Regions from separate parts of the Streptomyces sp. NPDC050161 genome, predicted to be linked through region 1. Evidence: riboswitches for the same ligand, from Rfam matches in the RefSeq annotation. Region 1 holds a riboswitch; the other holds the start of a gene.
What was found. A riboswitch is a leader RNA that binds a small molecule or an ion and turns the genes downstream of it on or off. The one in region 1 is predicted to bind thiamine pyrophosphate.
Positions count from the first base shown of each region.

Region 1 (3,251 bases):
GGTTGCGGATGCCGAGCCCGGAGCCGATCGGCGAGCCCAGCGGCATGATCGCGGCGCAGCCGACGTCCTCCAGCTTCCGGGCCAGCACCGGGTCGTCGTTCGTGTAGGGCAGCACCGTGAACCCGTCGTCCACCAGCGTCTCGGCGGCGTCCAGCAGCTCGATCGGGTCGGGCAGCAGGGTGCGCTCGTCGGCGACGACTTCGAGCTTGACCCAGTCCGTGCCGAGCGCCTCACGGGCGAGCCGCGCGGTGAGCACCGCCTCGCCCGCGGTGAAACAGCCCGCGGTGTTCGGCAGCACCCGGATCGCGTGCCGTTCCAGCACGGACAGCACCGAGCCCTGCACGGTCGGATCGAGCCGCCGCATGGCGACCGTCGTCAGCTCCGTCCCGGAGGCGAGCAGCGCCCGCTCCAGGACGTCCAGGCTGGGCGCGCCGCCGGTGCCCATGATCAGGCGGGAGGTGAAGGTGGTGCCTGCGAGGGTGAGGAGATCGTCGGCCATGGTCGGTTCAGCCTCCCTGGACTGCGGTGAGGACCTCGACGCGGTCGCCTTCGCCGAGCGGGGTGCGGGCCCACCGGGCGCGCGGCACCACGGTCTCGTTGACGGCGGCGGCCAAGCCGCCAGGCGCCCGGGACAACGTCGCCACCAGCAGGTCGAGCGTCAGCCCGCCCGGGATCTCGCGGACTTCTCCGTTGACGGTGACGGAAACGGGGGAGGCGTTCATACGGGCTGCTCCTGGGGGACGCGGGCCGCGGGGGCCGCAACGGGGGCGGCGTCGGTGAACCGCAGGGGGGAGAACGGGCGGGCCTCATCGGGCAGTTGCCCGCAGGTCAGCACCTCGGCCATGGCGTCCCCGGTGACGGGGGTCAGCAGGACGCCGTTGCGGAAGTGCCCGGTGGCCAGGAGGAGCCCTGGCAGCGAGGTCGGGCCGAGCAGCGGCGCGTTGTCCGGGGAGGTGGGACGCAGCCCCGCGCAGGTCTCGGCCAGTGGCAGTTCGGTGATGCCCGGCACCAACTCGTGGGCGTCCCGCAGCAGTTCGTACACGCCGCCCGCGGTGACGGTGGTGTCCCAGCCCAGCTCCTCGCTGGTGGCGCCGACGACCAGCTCGCCGTTCTCCCGCGGCACCAGGTAGAGGGGACCGCCGCGGACGACGGCCCGCACCGTGCGGGAGAGGAAGGCGGGGCTCCCCCGGGGGACGTCCGGCATCCGGAGCCGCAGCACCTGCCCCTTGACCGGGCGCACCGGCGGCAGCACCTCAGACGGCACCCCGGCCAGCCGGCCGCTGTGGCTGCCACCGGCCAGCACGACCCGGTCCGCGGCCGGCCGGCTGCCGTCCGCCAGTTCCGCGCCGACGGCCCGGCCCGCGGTGACCGTCAGCCGCTCGGCCCAGGTGTGGTGGAAGACCACCCCGGCCCGCGCACAGGCCGTCAGCAGCGCGCCCGCCAGCCGGCGCGGATCGACCTGATGATCGCCGTCCACCCGCAGGCCCCCGCGTACGCCGGGCGCCAGCATCGGCTCCAGGCGGCGGCACTCGCGCCCGGACAGCCACTCCGACTCCAGACCCGACCGGCGCTGGAGCGCGTGCAACTCCCGCAGATGGGCCCGGTCGTCGGCGTCCAGCGCCACCGCCAGGGTGCCGCAGGCGCGGTAGCCGACGGCCTGCCCGCTCGCCTCCTCCAGCTCCGCGACGAACCCCGGATAGCGCCGGGCGGACGCGAGGTTGAGGCCCAGCAGGGTCTGCTCCCCGTAGTGCAGCTCGGTGACGGCGGCCAGCATGCCGGCCGCGACCCGGGCGGCGCCGCCGCCCGGCTCCGGGTCGACGACGGCCGTGCGCAGCCCCCGTGCGGCGGCCCGCCAGGCGGTGACCAGGCCGATGATGCCGCCGCCGATGACGAGCACGTCGGGGTGCCGCCCGGCGTGCGGCGGCGGTCCGTGTGGTGCGGCGGACGGTGCGGAAGATGCATGCATGGGCGTCCAGCCCCTCCCTTCGCCGGCATGACCCGGATCAGGTTCGTACGGTCGGAGGCCGCCAGCCTCCCTCTCAGCCCGGTGCGTCCGGGCTCCCGCGAGTGCGTATGACCCTCACCCTAATACCCGCTGCCGACGCCCCGTAAGGGAGCGCCCCCGGCACGGCGGACGGCGCTTCCCGGGCCCCACCGGGCGTGACGCTGTGTCAGAGATCTCCTTGCGCGCTGCTGCGGGCGCCGTCGCGCGCCGTCCTAGAGTGATCGGGTGAGCGAGCAGAGCAAGTCCTCCCAGGACCCTGACCACACGCCGCGCGTCGTGATCGTCGGCGCGGGAATCGCGGGTGTGCAGACCGCTGTCGCGCTGCGCGAACAAGGCTGGCGCGGCGCGATCACGCTGTTCGGCGACGAACCGCACCAGCCCTACGACCGCCCGCCGCTGTCCAAGGCGGTCCTGCTCGGCAAGGCCGAAGGCGCCGCGTTCGACGTGGACTTCGCCTCCCTGGGCATCGAGCTGCACATCGGCCGCCCGGTCACCGCGCTGCGGCCCGAGGCGCACCTCGTCGAGACCGCAGAAGGCCAGGTCCGCTACGACCACGCCGTCCTCGCCACCGGCGCCGAGCCCCTCGCGCTGCCCGGCAGCGCGGGGCTGCCCCACGTCCACCTGCTGCGCACCCTCGACGACGCCGAGCGGCTGCGGCCCGTCCTCGCCGCCCGGCACGAGATCGTGGTCGTCGGCGCGGGCTGGATCGGCGCCGAGTTCGCGACCGCGGCGCGCGAGGCGGGCTGCGCGGTCACCGTCGTCGAGGCCGCCGACCGGCCGCTGGCCGGCGCGCTGCCCGCCGAGGTCGCCGCCCACATGGCGGGCTGGTACGCCGGATCCGGTGCCCGGCTGCGCACCGGCGCGCGGGTCGCCGCCGTCGAAGCGGGCACCGTCCTCCTCGCCGACGGCACCGCGCTGCCCGCCGACGCCGTGGTCGTCGGCATCGGCGCCCGCCCCGCGACCGGCTGGCTGGCCGGCTCCGGTGTCGCGCTCTCACCCGATGACGGCTCGGTGCTCGCCGACGACCGGCTGCGGACCTCGGCCCCGGACGTCCACGCGGTCGGCGACTGCGCCTCCTTCCCGTCGGCCCGTTACGGCCGCAGGCTCCTGATCCACCACTGGGACAACGCGCTCCAGGGCCCCCGTACGGTCGCGGGGAACATCACCGGCGGCCCGGCCGAAGGCGTGGTCTACGACCCGGTGCCGTACTTCTGGTCGGAGCAGTTCGGCCGGTTCGTGCAGTACG
Region 1 is NZ_JBITJM010000006.1:346,668-349,918, reverse strand. Features, by position in the region: gene ACIBK8_RS13935 (thiazole synthase) at 1-499, opposite strand, end outside; gene thiS (sulfur carrier protein ThiS) at 507-722, opposite strand; gene thiO (glycine oxidase ThiO) at 719-1,897, opposite strand; TPP riboswitch at 1,964-2,075, opposite strand; gene ACIBK8_RS13920 (NAD(P)/FAD-dependent oxidoreductase) at 2,231-3,251, shown strand, end outside.

Region 2 (3,251 bases), on a different contig from region 1:
GCGAAGCCGTGGCCGCGATCGGGGAGAAGCCGTTCCGCGCCAAGCAGCTGTCGCAGCACTACTTCGCCCGCTACGCGCACGAGCCGGCGCAGTGGACCGACATTCCCGCCGCGGCCCGGGAGAAGCTCGCGGCGGAGCTGCTGCCCGAGCTGATGAGCGTGGTGCGGCACATCTCGTGCGACGACGACACCACCCGCAAGACCCTGTGGAAGCTGCACGACGGCACGCTCGTCGAATCCGTGCTGATGCGCTACCCGGACCGGGTCACGATGTGCATCTCCTCACAGGCCGGCTGCGGGATGAACTGCCCGTTCTGCGCCACCGGCCAGGCGGGTCTGGACCGCAACCTCTCGACCGCCGAGATCGTGCACCAGATCGTCGACGGCATGCGCGCCCTGCGCGACGGCGAGGTGCCCGGCGGCCCGGCGCGGCTGTCGAACATCGTGTTCATGGGCATGGGCGAGCCGCTCGCCAACTACAAGCGGGTGGTCGGCGCCATCCGGCGGCTCACCGACCCCGAGCCGGACGGCCTCGGCCTGTCGCAGCGCGGCATCACCGTCTCCACCGTCGGACTGGTGCCCGCCATGCTGCGGTTCGCCGACGAGGGCTTCAAGTGCCGGCTCGCGGTCTCGCTGCACGCCCCGGACGACGAGCTGCGCGACACCCTCGTCCCGGTCAACACCCGCTGGAAGGTGCGCGAGGTCCTGGACGCGGCCTGGGAGTACGCCGAGAAGTCCGGCCGCCGGATCTCCATCGAGTACGCCCTGATCCGCGACATCAACGACCAGGCATGGCGCGGTGACCTGCTGGGACGGCTGCTCAAGGGCAAGCGCGTGCACGTCAACCTCATTCCGCTGAACCCGACACCCGGCTCGAAGTGGACCGCGTCGCGCCCCGAGGACGAGCGGGCGTTCGTCCGGGCCATCGAGGCGCACGGCGTGCCGGTGACCGTCCGCGACACCCGCGGCCAGGAGATCGACGGCGCCTGCGGGCAGCTCGCGGCCTCGGAACGCTGACCGCCCGCTGGTAGCGTGTGATCGAACAAATGCACATTCCGACAGGGGAGCGCCACAGCGCTGAGAGTGCGGAGACGTCGTAGGGATACGGCGCCCGCAGACCCTTGAACCTCGCCCGGGTCATTCCGGGTAGGAAGTTCGGTCGTCACTCATGCTGTTGCGCCCCGCCCTGCGCCGCCCGGCTCCACCGGGCGGCGCGGCGCGGGGCCGCGTCTCTTCCTGGCCAGCCAGGAGGAATCAGTGAGCACCAACCGCACCACCACCGCCCGCAGAGCCGTGGCGGCGGTCGCCGCCGCAGCGGCCGGCATGACCGCGCTCGCCGCCTGCGGCAGCACGGAAGGCGGCAGCGCGGCGGACGCCAAGACCGTCACACTCGTCACCCACGACTCCTTCAACGCCTCGAAGTCGGTGCTCGCCGCGTTCGAGAAGCAGAGCGGCTACAAGGTCCGGGTGCTCAAGGGCGGCGACGCGGGCAAGGCCGTCAACCAGGCGATCCTCTCCAAGGACAACCCGCAGGGCGACGTCTTCTTCGGCATCGACAACACCCTGCTGTCCCGTGGCCTGAAGGCCGGCCTCTTCACGCCGTACCGGGCCAAGGGCCTCGACGCCGTCCCCGCCGCCCTGCAACTGGACAAGGCAGGCCACCGCGTCACGCCCCTCGACTACGGCGACACCTGCGTCAACTACGACCGCGACTACTTCGACCGGCACCACCTCGCGCCGCCGAAGACCTTCGACGACCTGCTCAAGCCGCAGTACAAGGACCTGCTCGTCACGGAGAACTCCGCCACCTCGTCGCCGGGGCTCGCCTTCCAGCTGGGCACCATCGCCACCCACGGCGAGCAGGGCTGGCAGGACTACTGGAAAAAGCTCAAGGCCAACGGTGTCGAGGTGGTCGACGGCTGGGAGCAGGCGTACAACGAGCGCTTCTCCGGATCCGCGGCCGGCCGGGGCAAGGGCGACAAGCCGCTGGTCGTCTCGTACGCCTCCAGCCCGCCCGTCGAGGTGCTCGGCAAGAAGCCCGCGCCGAAGCAGGCACCGACCGGCGTCGCCACCGGGACCTGCTTCCGGCAGATCGAGTTCGGTGGTCTCCTCAAGGGCGCCACGAACGAGAAGGGCGGCAAGGAACTGCTGGACTTCCTGCTCAGCCGGAAGTTCCAGGAGGACATGCCGCTCCAGATGTTCGTCAACCCGGCGCGCAAGGACGCCACGGTGCCGGACCTGTTCACCAAGTACGGCGCGACGATCGACAAGCCGGCGACCCTCGCCCCGGAGACGATCACCGAGCACCGCGAACAGTGGGTCAAGCAGTGGTCCTCGCTCGTTCTGAAGTAGACGGGGCCAGGCGCGGCCGTAGCCGGCGCGCCACGGCGGTGCGGGCGGCCCTGATGGCGCTGCCGGTCGCCTTCTTCGCGCTGTTCTTCGCCTACCCGGTCACTGCGATCGTCGGACGCGGACTGAAGGACGGCGGGCGGTGGCAGCTCGGCCGGATCGCCGACGTGCTCGGCGACGGGGACGTGCTGCACGTCCTGTGGTTCACCGTCTGGCAGGCCGCCGCGTCGACCGGCCTCACCTTGCTGATCGCACTGCCCGGCGCGTACGTCTTCGCCCGGTTCGAGTTCCCCGGCAAGCAGCTGCTGCGGGCGGTGGTCGCGGTGCCGTTCGTGCTGCCGACCGTCGTCGTCGGCTCCGCCTTCCTGGCCCTGACCGGCCGCGGCGGACTGCTCGACGACCTGTGGGGTGTGCGTCTCGACACCTCGGTCTGGGCGATCCTGCTCGCCCACGTCTTCTTCAACTACGCCGTGGTCGTGCGGACCGTCGGCGGGCTGTGGGGACAGCTCGACCCGCGGCAGGAGGAAGCGGCGCGGGTGCTCGGCGCCGGCCGTCTCGCGGCCTGGCGCCGGGTGACGCTGCCCGCGCTCGGCCCCGCCGTCGCCGCCGCCGCGCTGATGGTCTTCCTGTTCACCTTCACCTCCTTCGGAGTGGTGCAGATCCTCGGCGGGCCCACCTTCTCCACCCTGGAGGTGGAGATCTACCGGCAGACCGCCGACTTCCTCGACCTGCCGACCGCCGCCGTCCTCACCCTGATCCAGTTCGCGGCGGTCCTCGCCCTGCTGGCCCTGCACGCCTGGACGGTACGCCGCCGCGAGACGGCCCTCCGGCTCGTCGACGCCGCGCGGACCGCGCGGCGGCCCCGCGGCCCCGGACAGTGGGCGCTGCTGTGGGGCACCCTCG
Region 2 is NZ_JBITJM010000001.1:704,915-708,165, forward strand. Features, by position in the region: gene rlmN (23S rRNA (adenine(2503)-C(2))-methyltransferase RlmN) at 1-1,016, shown strand, start outside; TPP riboswitch at 1,050-1,170, shown strand; gene ACIBK8_RS03105 (thiamine ABC transporter substrate binding subunit) at 1,323-2,351, shown strand; gene ACIBK8_RS03110 (ABC transporter permease) at 2,327-3,251, shown strand, end outside.
Region 2: linked by a shared signal. The riboswitch ahead of ACIBK8_RS03105 (thiamine ABC transporter substrate binding subunit) and the one ahead of thiO (glycine oxidase ThiO) in region 1 are both predicted to bind thiamine pyrophosphate.